4 regions of the Roseibium sp. R5 genome follow, and region 2 is predicted to be linked to each of the others. Evidence: predicted binding sites of a transcription regulator. Region 2 holds the regulator's gene; each other region holds the start of a gene.
What was found. The regulator PhoB, encoded in region 2, activates phosphate uptake and scavenging genes when phosphate is short. The targets are predictions, from matches to a motif close to TGTCATNNANCTGTCAT.

Region 1 (7,304 bases), 2.3 Mb from region 2:
TATTACCGAAGGGAACGAAGACCTATGCGGTTGGTGGAGCCGGGCCGGACAATTTCGAACATTGGCTAAAAGCTGGCGCGACAGGTTTTGGTATTGGGACGGCGCTGTTCAAGCCGGGGTTTACGGTTGATGAGATCAAAGCCCGGGCTAAGGCCATCGTCACTGCGTATGATGCTGCCGTAACATCAAATGAGTAGGGACATGGCGTCGATCTACGATCATAGGCAATGCCTTTTGGGAGAAGGGCCAATCTGGCACCCTCAGCGCCAGCAGTTGTTTTGGTTCGACATTCTCAACAAAACATTGCTGAGCCGGAAAGGCGATGAAGAACTCTCATGGCAATTTCCGGAACATGTTTCTGCCGCAGGGTGGATCAGTGAACATGCCCTGGTGATCGCCAGTGAAAGCAAGCTCTTTCTGTTCGACCTGGAAACCGGGGCCGAGCAGATGTTGTGCCCGCTGGAGCCAGACAATCCGGTCACCCGGTCCAATGACGGCCGCGCAGACCCCTATGGCGGGTTTTGGATCGGAACCATGGGAAAAAGTGCTGAAACTGGTGCAGGCAGTATATACCGGTACTTTCGCGGAGAGTTGCGTCAGCTTTATTCCGGTTTGACGATCACCAATTCGATCTGCTTTTCCCCGGACGGCGAAACCGCCTATTTCACCGACACGGTAACGGGCATCATTCAGAAAGCCGCGCTCGACCCCTATGGCTGGCCGGTGGGCGAGCCAACCGTCTTTGCAGACCTTAGAACCGAGGGACTGAACCCCGACGGTTCGGTCGTCGATGCGGACGGATATCTCTGGAATGCACAATGGGGTGCCCACCGGGTCGCTCGGTATGCGCCGAACGGATCCTTCATCGAAGCAATTGATTTTCCCGCTGAACAGATCTCCTGTCCGGCCTTCGGTGGTGCCGATCTGAAAACTCTTTTCGGAACAACCGCGACTGAAGGTGGGCGGACTGGTGACAGCGACGGCAAGACCTTTGCCGCTGAGACATCGACCAGTGGTCAAGCGGAACACCGTGTCCGGCTTTAGAGAAAATCATGAAACGCACACTTGGCACTTGTTATTATCCCGAACACTGGCCTGAGGAAATCTGGGAGGCCGATGCCCGCCGGATGAAGGACGCCGGCCTGACGTGGGTTCGCATCGGTGAATTTTCCTGGTCGCGTTTGGAGCCCACGCCGGGGGACCTTCAGTTCGACTGGCTGGATAGGGCCATCGACACTCTCGGAACAGCCGGCCTGAAAATTGTCCTGGGCACACCGACCGCAACACCGCCCCGCTGGGTTATCGACAAGCATCCTGACATGATCGCCATTGACGCAAGCGGTCAGCCGCGCAAGTTCGGCTCCCGGCGTCACTATTGCTTTTCCCATGAGGGCTTCCGGGTCGAAAGCGACCGGATCGTCAAACTGGTTGCCGAACGCTATGGCCGAAACCCGTATGTCGCCGCCTGGCAAACCGACAATGAATACGGCTGTCACGACACCACGATTTCCTATTCCGTCGCCGCCCGCAGTGCCTTCCAGGTGTGGCTGGAACAACGGTACGGCACCATCGGTGCGCTCAACCGCGCCTGGGGCAATGTCTTTTGGTCCATGGAGTACCGCACCTTTGCCGAGATCGACCTGCCGAACTTGACGGTCACCGAACCGAACCCGTCTCATGCGCTTGCATTCCGGCGGTTTTCGTCAGACCAGGTGGTCAGTTTCAACAAGCGGCAGGTTGAGATCATCCGGGCGAATTCCGATGCTCCGATCAGCCACAACTACATGGGCAGGATCACTGATTTCGATCACTTCAAGGTGGGCGACGACCTGGAAATCGCCACCTGGGACAGTTACCCGCTCGGGTTCCTTGAGGACCGGGTCGGGGCATCGGCCGAGCATCAGCGCACCTATGCCCGTCAGGGAGATCCCGATTTTCAGGCCTTCCATCACGACCTTTACCGCGCTGTCGGTAAGGGGCGCTGGTGGGTCATGGAACAGCAGCCGGGACCGGTCAATTGGGCGCCCTATAATCCGGCGCCGTTGCCGGGCATGATGCGGCTTTGGGCCTGGGAGGCCTATGCCCATGGGGCGGAGGCTGTCTGTTACTTCCGCTGGCGGCAGGCCCCGTTTGCCCAGGAGCAGATGCACGCCGGCATGTTGCGGCCGGACAATGCCGATGCACCGGCCCTGATCGAGGCTCGGCAGGTCGCGGACGAATTGCGGGCCGCGCCGGATGTGTCTGTGCGCCAAGCACCGGTTGCCTTGATCTTCGACTATGACGCAGACTTTGCCTGGGCCACCCAGCCGCACGGTGCCGGGCTCAGCTATTTCCAGCTGGTGTTCGACGCCTACAAGGCATTGCGCAAGCTCGGGTTGTCCATAGATATTCTGCGTCCTGAAACCCGCGATTTCAGCGGCTACAAAATCGTTGCCGCACCCGGCATGATCACCATGCCGAACGATCTGAAGACCGCCCTTGCAGAGTGTGACGCGGAAGTGGTTCTTGGTCCCCGAACTGCAGCACGAGACGCGGATATGGTCATGCCGGTCCCCCTGCCGCCGGACATGCCGGGTCTGGATGTTACCGTTGCACGGGTCGAGAGCCTGCGTCCGGACATGCCAATGCCCCTCAAGGGGGGCGGGGTCTTTACCGGGTACCGCGAGGAACTGGAAAGCGCTGCCGAAACGCTATTCGAACTGGATACCGGAGAACCGGCTGCTGTCAGCTCCGATCATCTCACATACGTTGGCGGATGGTGTGATGATGCGGCTTGGCGACGGCTTTTTGAGCACCTTTGCGCAAAGGCGGACATACCGACCTTCGATTTGAAAGATGGCGTCCGGTGCCGCGACACCGAAGGCACGCGCATCTGGATCAACTATGGTGCAAAGGCTGCGGAAACGCCCGCCGGTCCAATCGCGGCGGCTGAGGTTCTGTTTGAAAAACTCTAGCAAACTAAAGTTGGCAGCCGATCGCTAACCCGACCGTCGAGAGATTGCCAATACAATCAAGCCTTGGTGGGTACCGCGCCTGGAAATACAATTTCGACGCTAGAGAGTGGCCAGCAGCCAGCATTGTATTCGATTGGGGTGCCGGTTGGATCGCAATTGATCGCAACCACTTCCAAAACGGGCGTGCGCGGACTGAGGTTCAGCCCATCCGCTTGCCGCGTCGTTGCAAATCCGCCCGCAATTCTTGTTTCGGCGCGCTCGTAGCGTTCGACACCGTGCGCTTTGTAAACCTCTGTCACTGAGCCCGTTTTGTTGTAGACGGCTTCGAAGTCCGGAAACCTCGCTGCCGGGAACTCTTTGGCGGTCAGATAAATTGGCTCGCCATCCAGAATGCGGCGTCTGAGCAGCTTAATGACTTGGGTTCCGGCCGGCAGTTCAAGGGCAGCTCCGCCTTCAAACGAGATATCGCCGCGTGTGAGGTTCAATGTCTCGGTGGTCACCCGATCCGGGGCGACCTTGAAACCGTCGGCGAACCTCATATTACTCTCAACTTCATAGCGTTCAGGTCTTTGGCGGACAAAGACGCCAACACCTTTTCTGGCGTGAAGATGACCTTCCTGCTGCAATTTGGAAAGTGCCCGGCGGATGGTGATCCGGCTGACTTGAAAGACTTCGGCGAGATGAACTTCTCCGGGAAGCTTGATGCCAGGTGCCAGCTCGCCATTTTCATACGCGAACTGAAGACGGTCACATATCTGCAGCCAGATGGCTTTTTCGCCTTTGGCTCGATAGGGTTCGCGCGCGAGAGTTCGAAACAATTCCAGATCGGTCACATCACACCTGGTGGCTTTGATTTCCTGAATTGAAGGTATATTTCACCCGGCCGTTGGCAATCACCATCCGGATGCTGCGGGTCTTTTTGTCCACCAGAATGCAATCCGCCCGCATTCCTTCTGCTATCTCGCCACGATCTGCCAGTTTTGCCGCCGTTGCCGCGTTTTTGGAGATGAGGTTCCATGCCTTCTCCAGCGGAAGAACACCGTCATCAACCAGTTTGAACGCAGCTGCCAATGGAGCTGGGTAATAGTAGTCCGATGCCAGAACGGTGCAGTGGCCGCACGCCACACTCTCCCTTGCGTCGATGGCGTTGTTCTGGGAACCGCCTCGTACGATGTTGGGAGCGCCCAAAACCACGTGTTCACCTTCTTCGGCAGCGCTTTTGGCAGTTGCAATGGTCATAGGAAACTCGGACACGGAGACGCCCAAGCGGCGGTGTTCCGTGCGGGTTTCCGGGGTTAACTCGTCATGTGCGAAGACGGAGCAGCCAGCATCCCGAGCTCCTGCGCAGATGGCTTCGATCGCAGCTGGGACCTCGTTGCGCCGTTCCCATACCTGGTTGATCAGGGTCTTGCACTGGTCTTCTGAAAGACCGGACCTGCCGGCCATCCGGCTGATCTTCGATGAGGTTTTCGGCAGGTCCAGATAGGCGGTCGTGTGATCGTTGAGTGACAGAACGGACTTGGGGTCGTCCTGAACCCAGTCAATCATGTCCTGGACATGGTTCAGTGCAAAGGTTTCCCACCGGATGTTCAAATGCATGTCTGAGGAAAAGGTCCCCCGCAGGGCTTTCAGGTGCATTCGGAAATTGGCGGCAGCCTCATAGCTGCGCAAGCCCGGTTCCCAGGAAACAGTCAGCCCATGATAAGCGGTGGTAATGCCATTGGCGATCAACTGCCGGTCAACATCCGCCAGCGCAATTGGAAGCGGGAAGTCGACATTCGGCCGCGGCTGTATTGACCGTTCAAAAGCATCCCCGTGTACATCTATGATACCAGGGAGAACATAGCAGCCCGATGCGTCAATTGTTTCGCTAAAATTCTTTGATGAATCAACGAAAACGCCCGAGTGAATGTAAACCGGCTCACAAATGAATTCATCGTTTTTCAGAGCGTTGCCACCAAGAATACTTATGGAAGTCAATTTCGAACCCTCGAATATTTTAACAATAGGGCGGCTACGTCATGAAACCGTTATCGACGGAGATCTATAGGGAGGCTGTATGACACTCCTGTGTACACAGGAATAGCCATTGGAGAATTCAACATGCTTCGTTCTGCCATTGCTGCAGCTGCAATGATTTTCGCGCTCCCTGTTGCCGCTGAACCTGTTCGTTTTGCGGTCACCGACATCGAAGGCCTGGAAGCCCTGCAGCAGGAATTTTCTGCCTTTGAAAAGGCTCTGGAAGACACAACAGGTTTGGACATCGAACTGTTTCCGGTCAGCTCCCGCACGTCCGCCGTTGAGTCCATGAACCAGAATAAGGTCGATCTGGTTCTGACCGGTCCGGCTGAATATGTCGTGATGAAGGAACTGACCAACGCGGAAATCGTGGTTGCTTGGCAGCGTCCCAACTACTTCGCCCAGATCGTGGTGATGGCAGAAGGTGAGATTGACGGGCCACAGGACCTCAAGGGCAAGACCGTGACTTTCGGGAGTGTCGGCTCAACGTCTCAGCACCTTGGCCCGGCGCAGGTTCTCGCTGACTTCGGTCTTGCTTACGGCACTGACTACACGCCGCAGATTATTTCCCGCAACGTGGCCATCGAAGCTCTGATCCGTGGCGATGTACAGGCTGTTGGCATGAACGACAGCCACTTGCGCCGCATTCGCGATGCGTTCCCTGGCGAAGCCTTCAAGGTCATTGCCCGGGGCCGTGATCTTCCGAACGACATCCTGGTCGCTCGTCCGGACATGGATCGTGATGCTTTGGAAAAAATCAAGACTGCGTTCCTGGAAAACAGCGGAGCGCTGATGGCTGCTGTTCTGAAGGGCGAAGACAACCAAAAGTATGGTGGTGGCTTCTTCCTGACCGGCGTGAACGATGAGAACTACAACTACGTTCGCGACATGTACCAGACCATTGGTGTCGACACCTCTTCATTCGTTGGTGACTAACCTCCTCTTGAAGATAGCGGGAGCGCGGGCGATCGCGCTCCTTTCCGGTGCTGTCGCTGTGTCTTGCACCGAAAATTGACACAGAGAATCCTGAGGACCGCGCGGTGCTTCACACGCCTCTCGCCGATACCAAAGATGTTGCGATTGCAACGTCGGCACTTAAGAAACAGTACAAGAATGGCCAGTTTCCGGTCCTGAAGGGCGTCAACTTGACCATCCGCCACGGCGAGCGTGTCGCATTGATCGGCTCCAATGGCAGCGGCAAATCGACTTTGTTGAAGTGCCTTATCGGGTTGCATGCTGTGAACGAGGGATCAGTCCAGACACTGGGTGAAACCTTTGGCTCCATGCCGACCGCTGCGCAGCGCGCACAATTGCGCAAGCAGACCGGTTTTGTCTTTCAAAAACACTGTCTGGTGAAACGGCACTCGGTTTTAAGCAATGTTGTCCACGGCATGCTGGGTTTGCCCGGCAGTTGGCGCGCCTTCAATCAGGCGACGGCGCCTTCGAGTTGGCGCGCGAAAGCGATGTCAGCCCTTGAGGATGTTAATCTGGCCGAGAGGGCGCGGAACCGGGCTGATGCGTTGTCAGGAGGGCAGCAACAGCGTGTTGCAATTGCGCGCGCAATCGTGCGTGGGCCACGGCTGATCATTGCCGATGAGCCGGCCGCCAGCCTTGATCCTGTATCTGGTTCAGAGGTCATGCGCCTATTCTCTGAACTTGCTCAGGCGCACGGGATTACCTTGCTCTTCACCAGCCATGACATGGACCACGCTGCGGCGTATTCCGATCGGATCGTGGCTCTGAAAAATGGGCAAATCCTGTTTGACAAAGCCTCGCGCGAAGTCTCTGACCAAGACCTTCGGGACACATTCCAATGAGTGGTGTGTCCCCAGACCTCCGGTCCCGTTTTTCTGGAATGTCGTCGATCAACTTCGTGCTGATCCTTGTTGTTGCGGCGATTGTTCTGAGTTCCATCAACTCTGTTGCGCCATCACTTGGCCAATTGGCGGATGGGTTGCCGAGTATGATCAACCTGCTTGACCGCATGTGGCCGCCCAACACGGACGCCAATTTCCTGACGCGGGTGGGAATGCGCCTCGTCGAGACATTTCAAATTGCCTTGGCGGGTGCCGCGATCGGGATTGCTCTCAGTCTGCCGATTGGATGGCTGGCTGCGAAAAAAGTGTCTCCCATCGGTCCGGCATTCTGGCTGGTGAAAGCTATCATTTCTCTACTTCGGACTATCCCCGATCTGGTTTGGGCGCTTTTATTTGTGGTGACAGTCGGGCTGGGCGCCGTTGCCGGCACCATGACGATCGTTGTCGACACAATCGGGTTTTGCGGCCGGTTTTTCGCGGAAGCCATGGAAGACGCCGACAAGGAGCCGCAGGA
Region 2 (7,304 bases):
GCTCGCATCGATTCCAACCCGAACGGCGTTGGCGTTTTCGGTCTGGCGTTCTACGAGAACAACACCGACAAGCTGAAAGTTGCGACCATGTCTGACATCGCACCTTCCACTGAGACCATCTCCACTGGTGAGTATCCGGTTTCCCGCCCGCTGTTCTTCTACGTCAAGAAAGCACACATCGGCGTTATCCCGGGTCTGAAAGAGTACGCTCAGTTCTTCACAGCTGACGAAATCGCTGGCCCGCAAGGCCCGCTGGCTCAGTACGGCCTGGTTTCCGATCCGGAGCTGGCTGCTACTCAGGCTTCCATCGAAGCTGAAGAAACCATGAAGTAATCGAGCCTTCAGGTTCGAATATGAGGGGCGGCATATTCCGCCGCCCCTTTCTCCTTTTTGGAAATTTCATATAAAATCCGGGGAAGCAGATGCCTGTGGTCTGGCTCATCTTGATCGTACTCGCCATTGCGGTGGTGGGCTACGTACTCGGACGTGGTCGAGCTTTAGCGAGCGCAGGAGGCGAGCAAATAAAGCTACATTCGCTTCCTTCGTATTACGGCTCAAACGTCGCAATGAAGGTGGTGGTTCCTGCCTTCCTCATTCTGGTCCTATGGCTGCTGGCGCAGCCTTTGATCGTTAACAACAGTGTTTCAGGTTTGATCCCGGACAGCGAGATCGCGGAAGGGTCGTCGCGTGGGCTTGTGCTTGCCGAAGTCCGCCGTGCTGCGCGCGGTTTGGACAACGCCGTTGCTCAAGGGCTGATTTCGGAAGACTTCGCGCGCAATGCCCGTGCCGACTTCAACGATGTCACGGCACGGCTGAAAGAGGCGGGGCAGGTCGTCACGTCTCAGATCACGCAGCCAATCCTCCGGGCAGCCCAAGAGTACCGGGTCCTGAACGCCACTGGCAATTTCATGATGTCGATTGTCGTCATCCTTGCGGCTTTGGCCGGGGCGGCATGGGGACTTTATGAATCCCGGGCAGACTTCCGAGCCAGGAACACGGTTGAGCGGGGCATCAAGGCGCTTTTGATATCAGCCGCATCGATCGCGATCCTGACGACTGCCGGGATCGTCTTTTCGCTGGTGTTCAACACGGTTGAGTTCTTCCGGCTCTACCCTGCATTCGACTTCTTCTTCGGCCTGACGTGGTCACCAACCTTCTCCGGCCGCGGCGGCAATTCACAACTCGGGATCATCCCGCTCTTGTGGGGCACGTTCTACATCTCGTTCGTCGCCCTAGCCGTGGCTGTCCCGATCGGGCTGTTTGCTGCGGTATACCTCTCAGAGTACGCCGGACCGAAGGTGCGCGCCGTCGCCAAGCCGCTTCTTGAGATCCTCGCCGGCATTCCGACGATCGTTTACGGTCTCTTTGCGCTGCTGACAGTCGGCCCGCTTCTTGTCTCGGTCTTTGGGCCGGACGGGGCCGGGATTATGCAGTCCGGTACGGCAGTGATGACCGCCGGCCTCGTGATGGGCATCATGCTGATCCCGTTTGTGAGTTCGCTCTCTGACGATATCATCAACGCGGTTCCGCAAGCCATGCGTGACGGCTCTTATGGCTTGGGTGCGACCAAGTCCGAAACCGTCAAGCAGGTTATTCTGCCGGCCGCCCTTCCGGGTATCGTTGGTGCGATCCTGCTGGCAGCCTCCCGGGCCATCGGTGAAACGATGATCGTGGTACTCGGTGCGGGTGCCGCAGCGCGCCTCAGCTTGAACCCCTTCGACGCAATGACAACAGTGACAGCGAAGATCGTCAGCCAACTGACGGGCGATGCAGACTTTGCATCTCCGGTGGCGCTGGTCGCCTTTGCGCTGGGCATGACGCTCTTTGTAGTGACGCTCGGTTTGAACATTGTCGCGCTCTACATCGTGCGCAAATACCGGGAGCAGTATGACTGATGACCGACGCAACTCTTTCTCCAGAAGGTGCAAAAGCGCCTGAAAAAACGTCGGCACAGCCGCGATCACTGTATGCGACGGACGAGCTGACGAAGAAACGCAATGCGTCCGAGAAACGCTTTCAGGCTTACGGCATTGCCGCTATCGGAGCCGGTCTGTTTTTCTTGGTTGTCCTGGCCTACTCAATCATTAGCGAAGGCATTCCAGCCTTTACGCGGACGGTTCTGACCGTTGAGTTTACGGTCACCCAGGAACAGTTCGACGATGCTGAAAGCCAGCTCTTCAAGACACGGGCTTACGAGGCTGTGTTCACTGAAGCGATGAGCGCGCAGTTTGAGCAAAAGAACATTCAGGTGCCGTTCGATATTGCCGCGATTGAGCGGATTGTCGGCAAGCCAGGAAGCACCATTCGCGAGTTCTACCGGGCAAACCCGGACCAGCTTGGTCAGCCGGTTGCCTTCGAACTGGCGGCTTCCTCCCGTGTTGACGGTTACATGAATGGCCGCCTGACCCGGGACAATATCACGGACAGCCGGTTCCTCCAGAAATCCGATCTTGATCTGGTCGATGTGCTGGTCGAGAGCGGGATTATCCAGACGGTCTTCAACTGGCCGTTCATCACCGGGGCAGACTCTGGAGTGGACAATCCGGGCGGTGCCGGCATCGGAGCCTCTGTGGTCGGATCGTTCTTCATGATGCTGGTGGTGTTGTTCCTGTCCCTGCCGATTGGAGTAGCCGCATCCATCTATCTTGAAGAGTTCGCACCGCAGAACAAGTTAACTGACTTGATCGAGGTGAACATTTCAAACCTTGCGGCCGTTCCGTCCATCGTGTTCGGTATTCTTGGTCTTGCGGTGTTCATCCAGTTCATGCACTTGCCGCAATCGGCGCCGATCGTTGGCGGTCTTGTTCTGACACTGATGACGCTGCCCACGATCATCATCTCCACACGCGCCTCGCTGAAGGCCGTGCCGCCAAGCATCCGCGATGCAGCCCTGGGCGTTGGAGCCTCAAAAATGCAGGCCGTGTTCCATCATGTTTTGCCGCTGGCGATGCCGGGCATCTTGACCGGAACGATCATCGGTCTGGCTCAGGCTCTTGGGGAAACAGCACCGCTGCTTCTCATCGGGATGGTCGGCTTTGTGGCCCGCGGATATCCGGACGGTTTCGTTTCCGGATTTATGGACCCGAACTCCGCGATGCCGGCACAGATCTACACCTGGGCGGCCCGTTCCGACTTCGCGTTCTACGAGAAAGCCTGGGGCGGTATCATCGTCCTCCTGATCTTCCTTCTGTCTATGAACATCCTCGCGATTATCCTGCGCCGCAGGTTCGAGCGTCGCTGGTAAGGAGGCGTACCCATGAATGACATGCCGAAAATTGAACAGGCGACAGATATGACCGACAGCAAGATTTCAGCCAATAAAGTGCAGGTCTATTACGGCGACACGCACGCGATCAAGGACGTGGATATTGAAATCCAGCCGCGTTCGGTCACGGCCTTCATTGGCCCGTCCGGGTGTGGCAAGTCGACATTCTTGCGGACCATCAACCGCATGAACGACACGATCGATATCTGCCGGGTCGAAGGCTCCATCCAGATCGACGGCGAAGACATCTACGATCCGAAGGTCGATCCGGTGCAGCTGCGCGCCAAGGTCGGAATGGTATTCCAGAAGCCGAACCCGTTCCCGAAATCGATTTACGATAACGTAGCCTACGGCCCGCGCATTCACGGTCTGGCCCGGAACCGGGCTGAGCTTGATGACATCGTGGCCTCCAGCCTGCAAAAAGCGGGTCTTTGGGAAGAAGCCAAGGATCGTCTCGACGAACCTGGAACCGGCATGTCCGGTGGTCAGCAGCAGCGCCTGTGTATTGCTCGCGCGATTGCCGTTAGCCCGGAAGTGATCCTGATGGATGAGCCGTGTTCCGCTCTCGATCCGATCGCGACTGCCAAGGTTGAGGAACTGATCGACGAGCTGCGCGAGAATTACACGATTGTGATCGTAACGCACTCCATGCAGCAGGCCGCTCGCGTGTCTCAGCGCACTGCATTCTTCCACTTGGGAATTCTGGTTGAAGAAGGTCCGACACAGGATATCTTCACCAACCCGGTGGACAAGCGTACGCAGGACTACATTACCGGCCGCTTCGGTTAACCGGATTGCACATTTTTTCGAAGGGACACAGGATGTCTGAACATACAGTCACGGCTTATGATGACGAATTGAACGTCATGGCCGGCCGGATCGCTGAAATGGGCGGTCTCGCAGAAAAAGCATTTGCAGAAGCCGTTTCCGCCCTCGTGTCCGGCGACACCGATTTGGCGCGCCGCGTGATTGATCAGGATCGCCGTCTTGATGCGCTGCATCAGGACGTTGAGGAAGGCCTGATCGCAATGATCGTGCGCCGTCAGCCGATGGGGCAGGATCTGCGTGAAATCACGGCTGCCAGCCGGATCGCGAACGATCTGGAGCGTGTTGGCGATCTTGCAAAGAACGTTGCCAAGCGGGCAATCGCAATCGACAACGACATTCAGAGCAAGAAGCTGGCAATCGGCGTCGAGCACATGACCGAGCTGGCCCTCGGGCAGCTGAAAAAGGTTCTGGATGCCTACACCGGACGCAATGCAGAGGCAGCGCGCCACGTGCAGGAAGCTGATGCCGAAGTCGATGCGATCTACACCTCTCTGTTTCGCGAACTTCTGACGTACATGATGGAAGACCCTCGGGTGATCACCTCCTGCGTCCATCTCCTCTTCTGTGCGAAGAACATCGAGCGGATCGGCGATCATGCCACCAACATTGCCGAAAACGTCTTCTTCATGGTGACGGGCGAACGGCTTCCGGAAGACCGCACCAAGGTTGATGAAACCGGCGCTATGTGAGTTGCCAGAGCCAGCCTGAGCGGGCTGTGAAGCAGGAACTGTAAGCCGGCGCTTTGGTGCCGGCTGAGGGAATTGGAGTGAGAATTCATGCCGAAGGTCCTCATCGTCGAAGACGAAGAACCGTTGAGCCTTCTGTTGCGGTATAATCTGGAAGCGGAAGGATACGCCGTCGAGACCTGTGTCCGCGGCGACGAGGCGGAAATCCGCCTCCGGGAAACCCAGCCGGACCTTTTGTTGCTGGACTGGATGTTGCCCGGACTGTCCGGCATAGAACTGTGCCGGCGCCTGCGGGCACGCGAAGACACCGAGCGCTTGCCGGTCATCATGCTGACGGCGCGCGGCGAGGAAGCTGAGCGCATCAGAGGCCTGTCGACCGGAGCGGACGACTACGTGGTCAAACCGTTCTCAGTGCCCGAACTGATGGCGCGTGTCCGCGCGATCTTGCGGCGGGCAAGCCCGGAGGTGGTGTCCACGATGCTGCGCTCTGGCGATATCGAACTTGACCGGGAAACACACCGCGTCCGGCGCAGCACCAAGGAAATCCATTTGGGGCCAACAGAGTTTCGCCTTCTGGAATTCCTGATGACCGCACCAGGCCGGGTCTTTTCCCGCGAACAGCTGCTGGACGGTGTTTGGGGGCACGATGTCTATGTGGATGAACGCACGGTCGATGTTCACGTAGGCCGCCTGCGCAAAGCGCTGAACAAGGGCAAGGCGAAGGATCCGATCCGCACGGTGCGCGGGGCTGGGTATGCCTTCAACGACCAGTTCACGGCAGCCTGATCGAGACTTTCAAGACAAACAAAAAAGCAACGGTGTTGGTAGTCAAGCGGAGACCATCATCGTTTCTTTTAGCCTTGCATTGAGAATGATGATCATTTTTCGCATGACGGCGACGAGGGCGACCTTTGACGGTTTTCCATTTGTTTTGAGGCGTTTGTAGAAGGCCTTCATGACCGGATCAAAGCGGATGGCTGGCAGAGCTGCGACGTAGAGAGCATCTCGGATTTGCCGCCGTCCACCGGAGATCATGCGTTTGCCCCGCATGAGGCCGCTATCCTTGTTGAGCGGGGCCACGCCGACGAGCTTGGCGACCTGTCCTTTGGACAAGCTCCCCAGCTCCGGCAAGTCGGCCAGCAGGAAGCAAGCTGTTCTTAGACCGATGCCTTTGAGGGACATGAGAACATTGGCCCTTTGGGCAAGTGCCGGGTCCGACCTGATGCAAAGCTCCATGTCGTCGATAACAGCCTGGCGCTGATTGGTCAAAAAGCGCAGACTTTCTTCGATCCAGGCTATCGTCCTGCCGGTCTGCTTTTCCCTGCGGTTCTTTTCTTGAACGATCATATGGCTCAGTTGCCGGTATCTTTGAACCAGCTCCTTGAGCAGGGTCTGGGCCGCGGAGCTGGGAGTGAGGAGGCGTGTCTCCAGGCGTTGGCCATAGTCGGCCAGAATGAAGGCATCAATCTTGTCGGTCTTGGAGAGCTGGCCACAGGCCCGGGCAAATTGCCGGACTTGCTTGGCGTTCACCTTGGCAACTGGCCGGCCAACCGCCAGAAGGGCAGCCTCAACGGCACGCTCATAGCCGCCGGTCGGCTCCAGGATCAGCCGTTCTATCGAGTTGAACCGCATGAGAAAGGTCAGGAATGCATCGATCCCTTCCTCCGTGTTGGTGAAACTCGCACGCTGCTCATCGGGCAGAACGCAAACGTCAAACGTGGATTTTGATATGTCGATGCCGACAAAACGGCTAGCATAAGGCATGGCTTGGTCTCCCTTATACGCGAGCGCGAAGCTCTCTCAACGGTTCGACGAAGCCTCAAGTGTGTGAAGGGTTCTGCTTTTTTGCGAACGCAAGGTTCATGCCCGCAAGGGCTCAACCACTTCACACACCGTCATAAAGGTAAGGCCATACCTCAATGACAAAGAGGCCGGAGCATCAAACCATGCTCCGGCCTCATAATGTATAAGCCCGCCAAATCGGCGGGCTTTTTCTTGGGTATTTCGAGATCAGGAAGCCTGGGCAACACTGGTCTTGTTGTTGGCGCTCCGGCGGCGGTCTGCGACCGGCTGGTAAGCAATCTTGCAGTGGTAGGGGCAGTAGGGCACGCCGGCTTCGGATACTTGACCACAGAAGTAGAAGTCTTCTGTCGCCGGATCGCCGATCGGCCACTTACAGGTGCGCTCAGTTAGCGTCAGGATAGTCGCCCGCTTGGACATTGGAACAACATCAGCGATCGGTTCTGCAACGGGTTGAACCTCTGCGACCGGGGCTGGCGTCGGCTCCATCTTCAGCGCTGCGGTACCTTGGGTCTGCGGCTGTGTTTGCGGACGTTTCGGTGCCGATTGAGACGCCGGATTGGCCGTTGTGCGGGGACGGCGCGGTTTTGCGCTTGAGGAAGAAGACTTTGCGCGGCCGGAAAGACCAAGCCGGTGTACCTTGCCAATCACTGCGTTCCGGGTGACACCGCCAAGCTCACCCGCAATCTGGCTTGCGCTCAAACCATCGCCCCAGAGCTTCTTCA
Region 3 (7,304 bases), 2.4 Mb from region 2:
TGTCGATGAGCTGATGTCTGTCAGCGGCGACGTGTTTGACGCCGCTTTGGACGAAGTCGCAGCGCCTGGCAACACATCTGCGAGCGAAGCTTCAGCACCAATGGGTGAAGCGGACATCGATGCTCTGATGGCGGGCGATAGCGAACCGATGGATGCGGCCGCGATTGATGACATGTTTGCATCCACGCCTGCGGCCGAGGAAACGGAGGCAGCAGATATAGCTGAAGTCGCCGATCCGGTCGCCGATGAGTTTGCTGCAGCCCACGCCGATGAAGTCTTGGACGAAGCCGCGATCGACAAACTGTTCGATGCGGAAGTCAGCGAGCCGGAAGCTGCCAACGACAGCGAACCGGCTGCGGAAACAGCAGAGGCAGAAGCTGATGCCGACTGGGCTTTGGTTGAGCAAGAAGCAGATGCCGACGACGGCGCTGACCCGCTGACGGAGCTGACCGAGGCCGAACGACAGGCTCTGTTCAACTGATCGAACTTCACACTATCAAGAGACAAGGGCGCCCATTCCAGGCGCCCTTTTTCTTTGCCTCAGCAAAGCAAATGCCACGCTCGTTTCCGTGCGCGGCATATGTCGGAGAGTTTTAAAGGCATCGTCGGCAGACCCGGAGATCTACCAACGATGCCTCCCCTCTTTGTTCAAAGTTATCCGGCTTTGATCTTGTCAAAGAACTGGTTCGCTTCTTCGCTCAGACGCGCAGCCCTGTTCTTCAAGGTCAATGACGTTTCATGGATTGTCTCAACCGTGCCATCGACTGAATCGATCGACCCGCGCACAGCGGCGATCTCATCAGTAAAGCTCTGTGTGCCCACCGCGGCTATCTGAACTGCAGAAGAAATCTCCGCCGTTGCAGACGACTGCTGCTCCACAGCCGCTGCAATGCTGTTGGCGATCTCTGACAATTCGCTGATGATCGTGGTGATCCCGTCAATATCCTGGACAGACTGCCGGGTTGCCTGCTGGATCGCCGCAATCTGTTCGGTGATCTCTTCAGTCGCCTTCGTGGTCTGACTTGCAAGCTCCTTGACCTCAGCCGCGACCACGGCAAAGCCCTTACCCATTTCGCCGGCCCGAGCCGCTTCAATGGTGGCGTTCAGCGCAAGGAGGTTGGTCTGTTCAGCAATGTCAGAAATCAAGCCGATGACAGACCCCACCTGATCTGCAAAACCGGCCAGCTTGGTGACCGATTCATTGGTGTTCTGGGCGCCTTGAACAGCTTGCTGAGCCTTTTCACGTGAATGTCCGGCCTGACGCCCGATTTCAACAATCGAAGCGCTCATTTCCTCTGTTGCCGTCGCGCTGGACTGCACACCGCTCGCGGTCTCCGCGGAGGAAGTGTCCATGGTCTGCATGCGGGTTGCGATCGAGCCGGTCTCCCGGCTGAGATCGCGGGAAGAGTTCTCCAACTCGTCAGACGTAGAGCTCAACTCGCCGACCACACCGCTGAGTGAAGTCTCGAACGTGGCAATCGCGGACTTCAGCCCGTCTTCCCGGGCAACAGCGTCCGCCACCATTTTTTCGTGGTAGGTCGAAATTGCGATGTCCATGTCCAACATCACCAGTTTGGTGATCACAGCCATGACCTTAGAGCGCTTGGCAGCAGTCATCATCCGCTTGGTCAGCAGCACTTCGGAGATCTGGGTTAAGGCAAAGGAATACCCGCCGATGTACCAGCTCGGATCAAGACCAATGCGCACATGGGCCAATCCGATCCGGATGGAGCGCTCAAGGTACGCCTCGGTCGGTCCTTCATTGAACATGCGCTCCCAATGAGAGAGCTGCGCCGAGATCAGGCGGGCCTCCTGGTCTCCGATCATTGTCGACAGATGCGGGACTGTTTTTACATGGTCGTAAAATCCGTCCATGATCCTCGGCAAATGAGAGGAAAGTGTCGGCCAGATCGATCGCGCCAGTGTGCGGTCTTCTTCGGTGAAACGGAAAAACGCCAGCCTGCCCTTTAGCGTTTGGTTCTGCATATTGGCTCCATAAACCCTGCAAGCCAGTGCTGGTCCCCCTCAGGCCAACGCTGTCCCGCGAATCAACGTAACGCGCCCCTACTTGAGGCGGGTTTTGACGGAACACCAGGTATTCAATGCCAAGGAAGACAGGACGGCAGCATCAGCAGAGATGCATATCCCCACGTTACGTAACCTCCTGGTTTTGCTTCGCAATTCAGCAGACACCACGGTTATTTCCGCACCATCCTTTCTTTCGCGAATCCTCCGAAAAAGAACAGGACAGATATTATCCGCCTAATGGGTCAGCCACTAACAGCGCGTTAACGCGAAACAGCCTTAAACAACATCTTAGGGTCGATGTTTCCGCCCGTCAGTACGACACCGACGGTCCGCTCCATTAGGTCAAGTTTCCCGGACAGCAGTGCGGCCAACGCAGCGGCGCCGCCGGGTTCGACAACCAGCTTGAGCTCGGAAAACGCAAACGCCACAGCGTCCAGAACTTGCTCGTCTGTGACCGTAAATCCTTCCCCAGCAAATTGACGCAGGATCGAAAATCCGATCTCTCCGGGACTTTCAGAAAGAAGCGCATCACAGATCGAACCGGATTTGGCGGGATTGGACAGCAATGCCCCTGCCTCCAAAGACCGTTTGTAGTCATCGAAGAATTGCGGTTCGACCGTATGGAACACCGTTTCCGCGGAAGTGTTTGCAAGCGCAAGCGCAATCCCGCTGGAAAGGCCTCCACCACCTGTGCAAGCCAGGACATCATCCAACCGCACACCAAGGTCTTTTGCTTGCGCTGCCAGTTCCAGGCCAACGGTCCCCTGCCCGGCAATAACGGCAGGATCATTGTAAGGGTGCACGAACGTCGCGCCGGTTTCGGCGCAGATCTCGGCAGCGATCTTGTCGCGGTCTTCCGTGGCCCGGTCATAACTAATGACCGTCGCACCATATCCGCGAGTGCGTTCCAGCTTCACCTGAGGGGCATCGGCAGGCATGACGATCGTCGCCGGCATGCCAAAGATCTTGGCACTGGACGCGATGCCTTGCGCGTGATTACCCGACGAGCAAGCGACGACACCCTTGGCCCGGACGTCCGGGTCCAATTGCCTCAAGCAATTGTAAGCGCCGCGAAATTTGAAAGAGCCGCTGCGTTGCAGGCATTCGGGCTTGATCAACACACGCCCGCCAACACGCTCGTCCAGAGCGGGGTTGGTCAAGAGCGGGGTTTTGACAGAAACGCCCACCAGGGCATCAGCTGCCTCCAATACATCGTCGAAATTGACGGCTACGCTGCCGGAGGAAGGTCGTTCTGCTGTCGCGCCGGTCATGGTGGCCACCTCATTCAGGATCTGAGGTGGACAGGAGTACCGGCTACCCCATGGCCTGACAACTGCAACATTGTGAGGGTTACAAAATCCCGCAGCGCCAATATCTTAAAACTTCAGAGGCTATAAGATCACTCTGCCGCGTTGGCCTGTGCCACGCCGCCAACGGCGGCGATACAATTGTCCAGGAACTGCCGGCTGCTGGCTGCCCAAGTGTAATTGAGTGCAATGTTCCGGCAGTGGTCGCGCGGAATATCGAGAGCGGCTTCACATGCCTCCGCAAGGTTTTCGGACAAAACACCAGCGCCGGTATCGCCGATCACATCCAGCGGCCCCATAACCGGGTAGGCAGCAACCGGCACCCCGCATGCCAGCGCTTCCAGCATGACATTGCCGAACGTGTCGGTTAGAGACGGGAAGACGAAAACATCAGCGCTGGCGTAATGACGCGCCAGGTCTTCACCGGTTTTCGCTCCCGTGAAGAGCGTGTCGGTGTATTCCTTCTGCAGCGTATCCAGCTGAGGCCCATCGCCAACAACGACCTTTGAACCGGACAGTTTCAGGTCCAAAAATGCCTTGATGTTCTTCTCAATCGCAACGCGGCCAACATACATGAAGACCGGCCCAGGCAAATCCTGCGGCAGGACAGAACCCTCGTAGGGTTTGAAGAGATTTTCGTCGACCCCGCGCGACCAGCGCATCAAGTTCCGGAAGCCGCGGTCTCTCAGGTCGTTCTCCAGCGAAGTCGTTGCCACCATGCAGCCGTTGCCGGCGTTGTGGAAGCGGCGCATCCAGGCGTAAGACCAGGAAAGCGGCACCGGCATCCGGGCAGAAACATACTCTGGAAACCGTGTGTGATAACTGGTGGTGAACGGCTGTCCGCGCTTTTTAGCGATCCCGGCCGCAAGCAGGCCAAGCGGCCCTTCGGTCGCAATATGCAGGTGTTCGCAGTCGAACTCATCCATCATCCGCCGCACAGTGCCCTTGTGCGTCAAAGACAAACGGATTTCTGGATATGTCGGGCAAGGAAGTGTCTTGAAAGCCTGCGGGGTCAAAAACTCCATACGAACGCCCATGGCGCGGAGTTCGTCAGCTGTGCGTTCAAGCGAGCGCACGACGCCATTGATCTGCGGATGCCAGGCATCCGTGACAACAAGAATGGAACTCATGCGGCGACCGGAGCTTCCTGTGGCTTCGCCGTTTGGGCTCCGGTTTGGGCCTGTTCTACCCATCTGATCACCTCAAAGGTTCCATCATGGTGTTCGGCAACCGCAGTGCAGCTTTCAACCCAATCGCCAGTGTTGATGTAGTGAATACCGTTGACGTCACGGCTTGCTGCATGGTGGATGTGACCGCAGATAACACCGTCAACGCCCTGACGACGCGCTTCGTCGGAAAGAGCCTCCTCGAAGCGCCCGATGAAACTGACTGCATTTTTGACTTTCAGCTTCGCCCAAGCTGACAAAGACCAGTAGGTCAGGCCAAGCCGGCGGCGCACGGCGTTCAGCACGGTGTTGACACCAAGCGCTGTGACGTAAGCCTTGTCCCCAAAGAACGCGAGCCACTTGGCATGGCGGATCACCACATCGAACTGATCCCCATGGATCACCAGATACCGCCGATTGTCGGCGGTTTCATGGATGATGCTGTCGGTGACTTCCACACCGCCGAAGTGCGTGCCTAGGAAGCTGCGTAGAAACTCGTCGTGGTTTCCAGGAATATAGACAACTCGAGAGCCCTTGCGGCCTTTTCGCAGGATCTTTTGAACCACATCGTTGTGGAGCTGCGGCCAATACCAGGACCGCTTCAACCGCCAGCCATCCGCAATGTCGCCGACAAGGTAAATTGTCTCTGCGTCATTGTCCTTCAGGAAGTCAAGCAGAAGCTCTGCCTGGCACCCGCGAGTGCCAAGATGTACATCTGAAATAAACAAGGCCCTGTAATGCCGCGATGTCTCCGAAGTGGACATTGCACGTCTCCTAGATCCATTGGACCGCTATAGACGCGATTCAAGTTTCACTATTATGACAGACGGGGTTTGAGGCGGCCTGACGTTGCGTTTTCCTAAAGTCATTGGAGGATCTTTCCCTTAGCCGCGCCAACATATGCGTTTCAGCGCGCTCACTCAGGGCCTCACAATCATGCAGGTTCATCGCTTAAGGGATAGCCGCAGCGGGTTTCCTTTCATATGGTCTCGCAAACCTCACCTTCGAAATTTGGGAGATCGATCATGGATTTGGGATTGCGCGGCAAGTCGGCAATCGTGTGCGCATCAAGCCGCGGACTTGGCAGAGGTTGCGCAGAAGCGCTTGCAGACGCCGGATGTGACCTGGTGATCAACGGGCGCGATATAGATGCCCTGGAAGCAACCCGCGCGTATCTGACGGACACCTTTCAGGTCAAGGTCAGTGTCATCGCTGCCGACGTTTCAACACCGGAAGGACAAACCGCTCTCCTGACGGTCTGCCCGGAGCCCGACATACTGGTCAACAACAATGGCGGCCCGCCTCGCAAGGACTATACAGAACTCAATCGCTCTGCCTTGCTGGAAGGCGCCATCCAGAACTTCGTGACCCCGATCGAATTGATCCAGGCGGTCACCCCCGGAATGAAGGCCCGTGGCTTTGGCAGGATCGTCAACATCACGTCCTTGTCCGTGAAGATGCCGATTGAAGGCCTGGACCTTTCCAGCGGCGCCCGCGCCGGTCTGACAGCATTCCTGGCAGGTGTTTGCCGCCAGCTGGCTCCGCATGGTGTCACGGTCAACAATCTGCTGCCAGGCAAAATGGATACGGACCGGCTGAGGGGTGGGTTTGAACGCTCCGCACAACAGTCCGGTCAGACAGTGGACGCCATTCGCGCAAGCCAGGCTGCGGAAATCCCGGCACGCCGTTTTGGAACAGCCGAGGAGTTCGGCCAGACCTGTGCCTTTTTGTGCTCCACACACGCCGGCTACATCACCGGGCAGAACATTCTCATGGACGGCGGCCTTTACCCGGCAGCATTCTGACAAAAAGCCGGCCCGCGATCGCGGGCCGGCAGAATTTTCAAAACCAGTCTGGCAGCTGATCAGAACTTGATGCGAACTGAAGCTGTCAGGATGTCGACGGAAGAGTCGACGGAACCGGTCAGCGATCCCTTCGAAGCGCTGTAGTCCTGGTGACCCGGGACAAGGTTCAGATCGGTGTCTGTACCAAAGATATGCGTGTAGCCGAGATCAAACGAGAAGTGCTCGTTGAAAACGTAGGACGCACCGGCGCTTACCCAGATACGATCGTTGTCCGGAAGGCGCGCAGACCGGATTTGATCATCGATCGGTGACCACTCATACGCTGCACCGGCGCGGAAGGTCAGCTTGTCATTGAAGTCGTACTCACCACCGAGCGCGACGAAGTAGCCGTCATTGTAGTTGAACGGCAGCGTGGTCACGGTGGCGCCGGTCGCATCAGCCGTGATCTGCGGCTCTTTCAGGCGGCTCCAGTTTGTCCACTCGAAAGTACCGAGGACACGAATGTCGTCGGTGATGCTCTGCTTCGCCGAAAGAGTGACCATGTCCGGCGTTGCAAGTACGGTTTTCACGTTCGTGACGGCCGTCGTGAACGGGTTCGCCGGGTTCGGAGCAGCGATCGTGCCATCGATGTCGGTAAAGATCGCGGAGCGGTAACCGATGCCGATTTCCGTGGTCGCGGTTGGTTTTATAGTGACACCTGCCGTCATACCAACGCCAACACCGTCACCATCAAGCTGCTGACCCGGAAACAGGGTGGCGCCAGGAATAGACGGAGAGAACGACGCGTTCGTCAGACGAACATCCGCATACTGGATCTGCGGACCAATCGCGACGGAGAACATCTCATTGATCTTGTAGCCGACAACCGGGTTCAGGTTGATCGAGAAGATCTTTGAAGAGCGGTTATAGCCTGCACCGGTCCAGTTGCTGTCGTCCGGCTTTGTGGAAAGACCGAACGGACCATTAATCCCAACGCCAAGGTAGATTTTGTCGTTGAA
Region 4 (7,304 bases), 1.7 Mb from region 2:
CACACAAGCATCATTTCCGGATCAAAGCCGCCATTGCGCTCGAAATAGCTTTGGTGATCTTGTCGCCAGCCTTCGAGTGTGTCGTTTTCCCCTTCTGCAAGTGCAAAGTCCGCCGACACATCGCAAAAACGGGTTTGGGTCAGTTCGAGCGTTTCAACGACAAGCGCCGGAGACCCGTCCCAGTTGAGAACGATGTCCGTGCGTCCGACCTCGGGCATGGCTTCGCCGCCGTCTGCAAAGTCGCGCAGAGCACCACAGGTCGCGGTCTTTTTGCCGGAGCGGACCAAGCTGATCAGAAAACTGCTGAGTTCGGGTCCGTCGCCGAACTTGAAGGTTTCTGCCCCCGGATATTTCTTTTTGAGTTCTTCCAAGGTCATCACATCACATCCGGAACAGGCCAAACTTGGTGTCTTCGATCGGGGCATTGAGCGCCGCCGACAATGAAAGACCCAGAATGTCACGGGTTTTGCGTGGGTCTATGATGCCATCGTCCCAAAGCCGGGCTGAGGCATAGAGCGGGTGCCCTTGTTCCTCGAATTGGTTGATGATCGGCTGCTTGAATTCGGCTTCGTCTTCCTTGGACCAGCTGCCGCCCTTGCGCTCGATGCCGTCGCGGCGAACGGTTGCCAGAACGCCGGCGGCCTGTTCCCCGCCCATGACGGAGATGCGTGAGTTCGGCCACGTCCACAGGAACCGCGGCGAATAGGCCCGGCCGCACATGCCGTAGTTGCCAGCACCAAAAGATCCGCCGACCAGCATGGTGATTTTCGGAACCTTCGTCGTGGCAACGGCGGTCACCAGCTTGGCGCCATCCTTCGCGATCCCGCCGCTTTCGTATTTCTGGCCGACCATAAAGCCAGTGATGTTCTGCAGGAATACCAGAGGCACCTTGCGCTGGGAGCAGAGTTCGACGAAATGCGCGCCCTTGACCGCGCTTTCGGAGAAGAGAACGCCGTTGTTCGCGATGATGCCGACCGGCATGCCGTGAATATGGGCAAAGCCGCAGACCAGCGTGGTGCCATAACGGGCCTTAAACTCGTCGAATCTTGAGCCGTCAACAGTGCGGGCAATGACCTCGCGGATATCATAAGGGGTCTTCAGGTCCGCCGGGACGACGCCGTGGATTTCCTCCGGATCGTAGAGCGGATCTTCCGGTGTCTGCAGTGCGAGCTGCGAGGCTTTGGTTCGGTTGAGGCTTGCGATGGACCGGCGTGCGATAGCAAGCGCATGGGCATCATCACGCGCAAGGTGATCGGCGACGCCAGACAGTCGGGTATGGACGTCACCGCCGCCAAGGTCTTCTGCGGAAACTTCCTCGCCGGTTGCCGCTTTCACCAGAGGCGGACCGGCAAGGAAAATAGTGCCCTGGTTCTTGACGATGATGGTTTCGTCCGACATGGCCGGAACATAGGCCCCGCCAGCCGTGCAGGAGCCCATCACGACCGCGATCTGGGCAATGCCTTTCGCAGACATGTTGGCCTGGTTGAAGAAGATCCGGCCAAAGTGGTCACGGTCCGGGAACACCTCGTCCTGGTTGGGCAGGTTGGCACCGCCGCTGTCGACCAGATAGACGCATGGCAAGTTGTTCTGCTCGGCGATTTCCTGGGCGCGCAGGTGCTTTTTCACGGACAATGGATAGTAGGTACCGCCTTTGACCGTCGCGTCATTGGCAAGGATCATGACGTCCTGTCCTTCGACCCGGCCAATACCCGCAATCATACCGGCCGACGGTGCTGCGCCATCATACATGTCGTGGGCGGCCAGCATGCCGACTTCCAGAAACGGCGAGCCCGGATCGAGCAGGCGGGAGACACGTTCGCGCGGCAGGATTTTGCCGCGGGAGACATGGCGCTCACGGGCGGTTTCGCCGCCGCCGTCCAGCGCTGTTTGTGCAGCGGCCTTGATTTGCGCCATGGCGTCTTCATGCGCGGCCTTGTTGGCGGTGAACTCGGCGCTCTTGGGCGATAGGCTCGATTTGAGAATGCTCATGCCATCCGGTCTCCGGTGTCTGGATTGCCAGGATTATCGTTCGTTTCTGGGGCGATGCTTTTGCGCACCATGTTCAGGTAAAGCGTTTCGATCTCTTCTTTCGACAGATCGCCGCCGGGCCGGTACCAGGCCGGAATGCCGGTCAGCATGGCGATGATCGCACGTGTCGTCACTTTGGCGTTGTCGATGTAATAGCGGCCGCTTGCTGCGCCTTCGGTCAGGATATCCGTAAGAATGGTTTCATAGCGCCGGCGCTCGGCCTCGACGATCGCGAAGTTCTCGGCATCAAGGCTACGCAATTCCATATAGGCGATGAAGACTTCATCTGCGCGTTCCAGGTGATACCGGATGTGAAATCGTACAAAGCGTTCGATCGGGTCGGTTTCATCCGGGAAATCTGCAGTGTCCCAAGCCGCCAGCAAGTCGGCCATGTGGCTCAGCATCAAGTCTTTCAAGATGTGCTGCTTGGTGGGGAAGTGATTGTAGAGTGCACCCGGCTGAACGCCGACCTGGGTTGCGATGTCCCGCATGGATACAGCCGCGTATCCTGACGCCGCAAAGAGCCGTAGGGCCGCTTTTCGAACCTTTTCTGCAGTTTCCTGGCCGCGTTGCCGCGGCTGCGGGCGTGCTGAAAGCGCCATTACGTCTCCTCCACTTTCATCATATTAATGAACGTTCATTCATTTAGCAAGCGGATTCCGAGGTATGGACTTTGACGGAGCGCATTGCGACGGTCCATCGACTGACGCTACTGTCAAACTCCTGTCATGGATTTCGGGCTCTCAGTGCAGGTGAGACGCGTTTAAATTATGCATAAGGAACAGTCGGATGAGTGAGGACGCCAAGACCTGGGTGGAAAACGAGTGGGCCGACAGCATGGATGAAGAGCTCGAGATGGAAATCGATGATTTCCTGATCGCCAAGGATCTTCAATACATTGCTGGCAAGAAGCACAAGTCCCCCCTCGACCGGAAAACCTATTTCCATGAGCTGTTGATGCTCCAGGCCGAGCTGGTCAAGCTGCAGGACTGGGTTCAGCATACCGGCGAAAAGATCGTTGTGATATTCGAAGGCCGGGATGCTGCAGGCAAAGGCGGTGTGATCAAGCGGATCATGCAGCGCCTTAACCCGCGGGTGGCCCGTGTTGTTGCCTTGCCGGCGCCGTCAGACCGCGAAAAGAGCCAGTGGTATTTCCAGCGTTATGTGCCGCATCTGCCGGCGGCTGGTGAGATGGTGCTGTTCGATCGCTCCTGGTACAACCGGTCCGGCGTTGAACGCGTGATGGGGTTTGCGTCAGAAGATCAGGTCGAGGAATTTTTCAACGACGTTCCGGAATTTGAGCGCATGCTGGTCCGATCCGGCATCCGGCTGATCAAATACTGGTTCTCCATCACCGATGAAGAGCAGCAGCTGCGCTTTCTGATGCGCATTCATGATCCGTTGAAGCAGTGGAAGCTGTCCCCTATGGATCTGGAATCCCGCGTGCGTTGGGAAGACTATACCAAGGCCAAGGAAGAGACGTTCGAGCGGACCAACATTCCCGAAGCGCCGTGGTTCATCGTGGAAGGGAACGACAAGAAGCAGGCCCGCCTCAACTGCATCAGCCATCTCTTGTCGATGTTGCCGTACGAAGACGTGCCGCATGATCCAATTACCCTGCCGGAACGCCGGTTTAACCCGGACTACGAGCGCAAAGTTCTGCCGGAACACCTTTACGTGCCTGATAAATACTGATTGTTTTGGTAGAAGAAATTGGCAATCCCGGCCATTGGCCGGGATTTTTGTTTGAGGTGCAGGAGACAAACATGAGCGGCACGAAGCAAATCCGGTGGGGCGTTCTGTCAACGGCAAAAATTGGCCGGGAGAAGGTCATTCCTGGGATAAAATCGTCCCAGACCGGACATGTTGCTGCTATTGCTTCCCGTGGCCTCAAGCGTGCCCAAGACGCGGCCGATCAGCTTGAAATTCCCAAAGCCTATGGGAGCTACGAGGACCTTCTGGCCGATCCGGATATCGATGCGATCTACAATCCGCTTCCAAACCATTTGCATGTGCCTTTGACCCTGCAGGCGGCAGCTGCCGGAAAACATGTCCTGTGCGAGAAGCCGATTGCCCTCAACGCGGACGAGGCACGTCAGCTTTTGCGTGCGCAGGAAGGCCGGTTGATTGCCGAAGCCTTTATGGTGCGGGCCCATCCGCAATGGATCAGAGCTCGTGATCTGGTCCGGTCCGGAGAATTGGGCGAGTTGAAAGCAATCCAGGGATTCTTCAGTTACTTCAATGCGGATCCGGCGAACATCCGAAACAATGCCGACATAGGTGGCGGCGCGCTGCTCGATATAGGGTGTTACACGATGCTGGCCGGCCGGTATTTCTTTGACGCTAAGCCGCACCGTGTTGTTGCGCTGATCGACCGGGATCCGGAATTCGGAACCGACCGGACAACGAGTGCCATGCTGGACTTCGGGCAGGGCCGTCATTTGAGTTTCACCGTGTCCACCCAATTGACGCCGCACCAGCGTTTCCAGCTTGTTGGAACGAAGAAGCGGCTCGAACTACTTATTCCCGTCAACGCGCCGCAAGGTGGCGTTACTGAATTGAGGCTCGATGACGGGTCAAAGCTCGGAGATGGGTCCGCGGTGAGCGAAACCATCGCGCCCTGTGATCAGTATGCCGAAATGGCAGATGTCTTTGGCCGTGCCATTCTTGGTGAAGTACCCCTTCCTTATGGAGTCGAGGACGCAATCCAGAACATGGCTGTTCTGGATGCGTTGTTTCAATCCGCTAAGGACGGTGGTTGGGTGTCTCTCAGCTAGAGCACCTAAGCCAAAGGCTCGAAGTGATATCCGCCGCTGCCGGTTGCCGTCAGCATACCGAAACTCGGAGTTTCAAGATGGGTTGCTGCAAAAGGGATTTGTTCGGCGGCGAGTTCTGCAAACAGGGTTTTCCGGGTTTCTGCCGCTGTCTCAGGCGCGCTGTCCAAGGCATAGTGGACGTCAGGATTAGCAAACTGCAGAACGCCGGACACCAAGGCATCCCCCAGCAGCATCACCTGTTTGCCGCCACTTGAGATCCTGACGACCTGATGGCCGGGCGTGTGTCCGGGGGCACTCGTGACATGAATTCCATTTTCCAGGTCCGCATTCCCGTCATGAAGCTTGATTTGGGAGGCGATTGGGCGCGCTAAGAATTGGATCAGTTGGACGATGGGTTTTTTGTCGTCCGGCACGGCCTCCGCCAGGGTTTCGTCGGTCCAGAACGCCCACTCGCTGTTCTGCAGGTGGACAGTTGCATTGGGAAACAGGCTTTGACCGTCCGCAACCAGGCCGCCGATGTGGTCGGCGTGCATGTGAGTCAGAATGATGTCTGTGATGTCGTTGGCCGCGTTTTTTAGGGAAGACCCCGATTCCGTGATGAACCCGGTCTCGGGAAAACGCGCTTTTAGCCAAGTTCCGGACCCGGCATCCACGAGTACTTTTTTGGGTCCGGCTTGGATCAGCCAGCATGTTGCGCCAAATCGGGTGGTCGGACTGACCGCCTGGATCTCTTCATCGCTTGCATTGGAGAAATAGGCGGCAGGAATATCGAGGTGGCCATCTGTAAGTGGCGTGATGGCGATGTCGCCGACGTTCAGAGGGCTTGTGGTGCTAGCAATAGACATGAGTGCTCCATGAATTTCCATTGCACTTGAATGTAGAGCAGGCCCCGATGGGTACGATTGGCGCAAATGACAAATCTTGTGCTAGATACGCCAGATGGTGGCACGCTCCTACAGTTTGGCGATTTTGGCTTATCCGGGATGTCTTTAATCGGCCGTCCTGGGGCTTCAGGATGTGCTTGGGTATGCCGCAAATATGTCGGAGCATTCGGTTGCCGTTGAAACGATCTCGACCTTTGAGCCGGGGGGCCGTTCGTTCGACGGACTGATCCTGCCGCCCTCTGCGGCGGAAGTGCGTGCCGCCGATGTGCCGGAATTGGCTGGATACACGGCTTACCAGCACGGGGAGGGTACGGTTGTCTGTTCCGCCTGCACCGGGATTACCTTTGTCGCAGAAGCGGGCATTGCTGGCCGACGGCCCGTCACCACGCATTGGGGGCTGAAACAGAGGCTGTCCAAGCGCTACCCCGACATGTCCTTCAATACCGATCAATTGTTGATCGAATACAGCGACCTCATCACGGCCGGTGGTTTGATGGCCTGGGTTGATCTTGGTCTGGTGGTCATCGAACGATTTCTCGGGTACGGCGTGGCGGCGCGCACGGCTGGCTATTTCATCGTCGACATGCGCCGCCGGGACCAGCGCCGGTTCAGGCGGTTCTCACCGCATCTGCGGCATGGCGATGCGGCTGTTTTAAAATCACAACACCTGATCGACGCGCGATATGCAGATGTCCTGAGCGTTAAGGAAATTGCCAGCGCTTCCGGGCTGCCGGATCGCACGTTTTTGCGCCGGTTCAAGGCTGCGACAGGGATGACACCCAATGGATACTTGCAAGAGTTGCGTATAGAGCGGGCAAGGGGTTTGCTAATCGAAACGGGCCGGACTGTATCGGAAATCTGCTTTGCCGTCGGTTATCAGGATCCGCCGTCGTTCAGTCGGCTCTTCACAAAACTGACGGGGCTCACTCCAAACGCCTTTCGCAAACACTTTGCCCGCCATGATGGGCAACAAAAAACCCCGCCGATTGGCGGGGCCTTGTAACGTTTCTGACAGGTTGCTTACTTAATCGGGGCCAACACCATAACCATTTGGCGGCCTTCCAGTTTCGGATGGGATTCCACCTTGGCAATTTCCGAGGTCTCATCACGAACCTTGTGCAAAAGCTTCATGCCGAGATCCTGGTGCGCCATTTCGCGGCCCCTGAAACGGAGCGTGACCTTCACCTTGTCGCCGTCGTTGAAGAAGCGCAGCATGTTTTTCATCTTCACCTCATAATCATGGGTGTCGATGTTCGGACGCATCTTGATCTCTTTGATCTCGACGGTCTTCTGCTTTTTGCGGGCTTCTGCAGCTTTCTTCTGTGCCTGATATTTGTATCGGCCGTAGTCCAGAATTTTGCAGACCGGCGGATTGGCATTCGGCTGGATTTCTACAAGATCCAGACCGGCATCCATGGCGATATCCATCGCCTCTTCGGTCGATATAACGCCGCGGTTGGCGCCTTCGTGGTCAATAAGCTGGACTTCGCGAACGCGAATTTCTTGGTTTGTGCGCGGGCCTTCCTTTGTGGGAGGCGGGGCGCGGAACGGACGGCGAATGGTCGCAAACTCCTCTGCGGTTTCAGTTTAATTGGCTTTCAAGCCGGTGTTTATA

Region 1: AC0J4F_RS10375 (alpha-D-ribose 1-methylphosphonate 5-triphosphate diphosphatase) is a predicted target of PhoB. The motif match lies at 4,972-4,988, and genes of this name have one in related genera.
Region 3: AC0J4F_RS12705 (UDP-2,3-diacylglucosamine diphosphatase) is a predicted target of PhoB. The motif match lies at 5,310-5,326, and genes of this name have one in related genera.
Region 4: ppk2 (polyphosphate kinase 2) is a predicted target of PhoB. The motif match lies at 2,742-2,758, and genes of this name have one in related genera.

The regions. Positions count from the first base shown of each region.
Region 1 covers NZ_CM146910.1:2,238,181-2,245,484, forward strand. The annotation lists gene AC0J4F_RS10355 (2-dehydro-3-deoxy-6-phosphogalactonate aldolase) at 1-197, shown strand, start outside; gene AC0J4F_RS10360 (SMP-30/gluconolactonase/LRE family protein) at 202-1,044, shown strand; gene AC0J4F_RS10365 (beta-galactosidase) at 1,053-2,954, shown strand; gene phnF (phosphonate metabolism transcriptional regulator PhnF) at 3,011-3,787, opposite strand; gene AC0J4F_RS10375 (alpha-D-ribose 1-methylphosphonate 5-triphosphate diphosphatase) at 3,789-4,934, opposite strand; gene AC0J4F_RS10380 (PhnD/SsuA/transferrin family substrate-binding protein) at 5,058-5,909, shown strand; gene AC0J4F_RS10385 (phosphonate ABC transporter ATP-binding protein) at 6,014-6,790, shown strand; gene phnE (phosphonate ABC transporter, permease protein PhnE) at 6,787-7,304, shown strand, end outside.
Region 2 covers NZ_CM146910.1:5,172,328-5,179,631, reverse strand. The annotation lists gene AC0J4F_RS24205 (substrate-binding domain-containing protein) at 1-333, shown strand, start outside; gene pstC (phosphate ABC transporter permease subunit PstC) at 423-1,895, shown strand; gene pstA (phosphate ABC transporter permease PstA) at 1,895-3,244, shown strand; gene pstB (phosphate ABC transporter ATP-binding protein PstB) at 3,266-4,054, shown strand; gene phoU (phosphate signaling complex protein PhoU) at 4,087-4,782, shown strand; gene phoB (phosphate regulon transcriptional regulator PhoB) at 4,870-5,565, shown strand; gene AC0J4F_RS24175 (IS110 family RNA-guided transposase) at 5,608-6,543, opposite strand; gene AC0J4F_RS24170 (GcrA family cell cycle regulator) at 6,790-7,304, opposite strand, start outside.
Region 3 covers NZ_CM146910.1:2,723,671-2,730,974, reverse strand. The annotation lists gene AC0J4F_RS12725 (protein phosphatase CheZ) at 1-481, shown strand, start outside; gene AC0J4F_RS12720 (globin-coupled sensor protein) at 655-1,986, opposite strand; gene AC0J4F_RS12715 (threonine ammonia-lyase) at 2,289-3,299, opposite strand; gene AC0J4F_RS12710 (glycosyltransferase family 4 protein) at 3,428-4,465, opposite strand; gene AC0J4F_RS12705 (UDP-2,3-diacylglucosamine diphosphatase) at 4,462-5,265, opposite strand; gene AC0J4F_RS12700 (SDR family oxidoreductase) at 5,527-6,306, shown strand; gene AC0J4F_RS12695 (OmpP1/FadL family transporter) at 6,366-7,304, opposite strand, start outside.
Region 4 covers NZ_CM146910.1:1,600,386-1,607,689, forward strand. The annotation lists gene AC0J4F_RS07495 (ASCH domain-containing protein) at 1-377, opposite strand, end outside; gene AC0J4F_RS07500 (carboxyl transferase domain-containing protein) at 382-1,989, opposite strand; gene AC0J4F_RS07505 (TetR/AcrR family transcriptional regulator) at 1,986-2,630, opposite strand; gene ppk2 (polyphosphate kinase 2) at 2,818-3,723, shown strand; gene AC0J4F_RS07515 (Gfo/Idh/MocA family protein) at 3,795-4,805, shown strand; gene AC0J4F_RS07520 (MBL fold metallo-hydrolase) at 4,811-5,650, opposite strand; gene AC0J4F_RS07525 (GlxA family transcriptional regulator) at 5,844-6,692, shown strand; gene infC (translation initiation factor IF-3) at 6,710-7,249, opposite strand.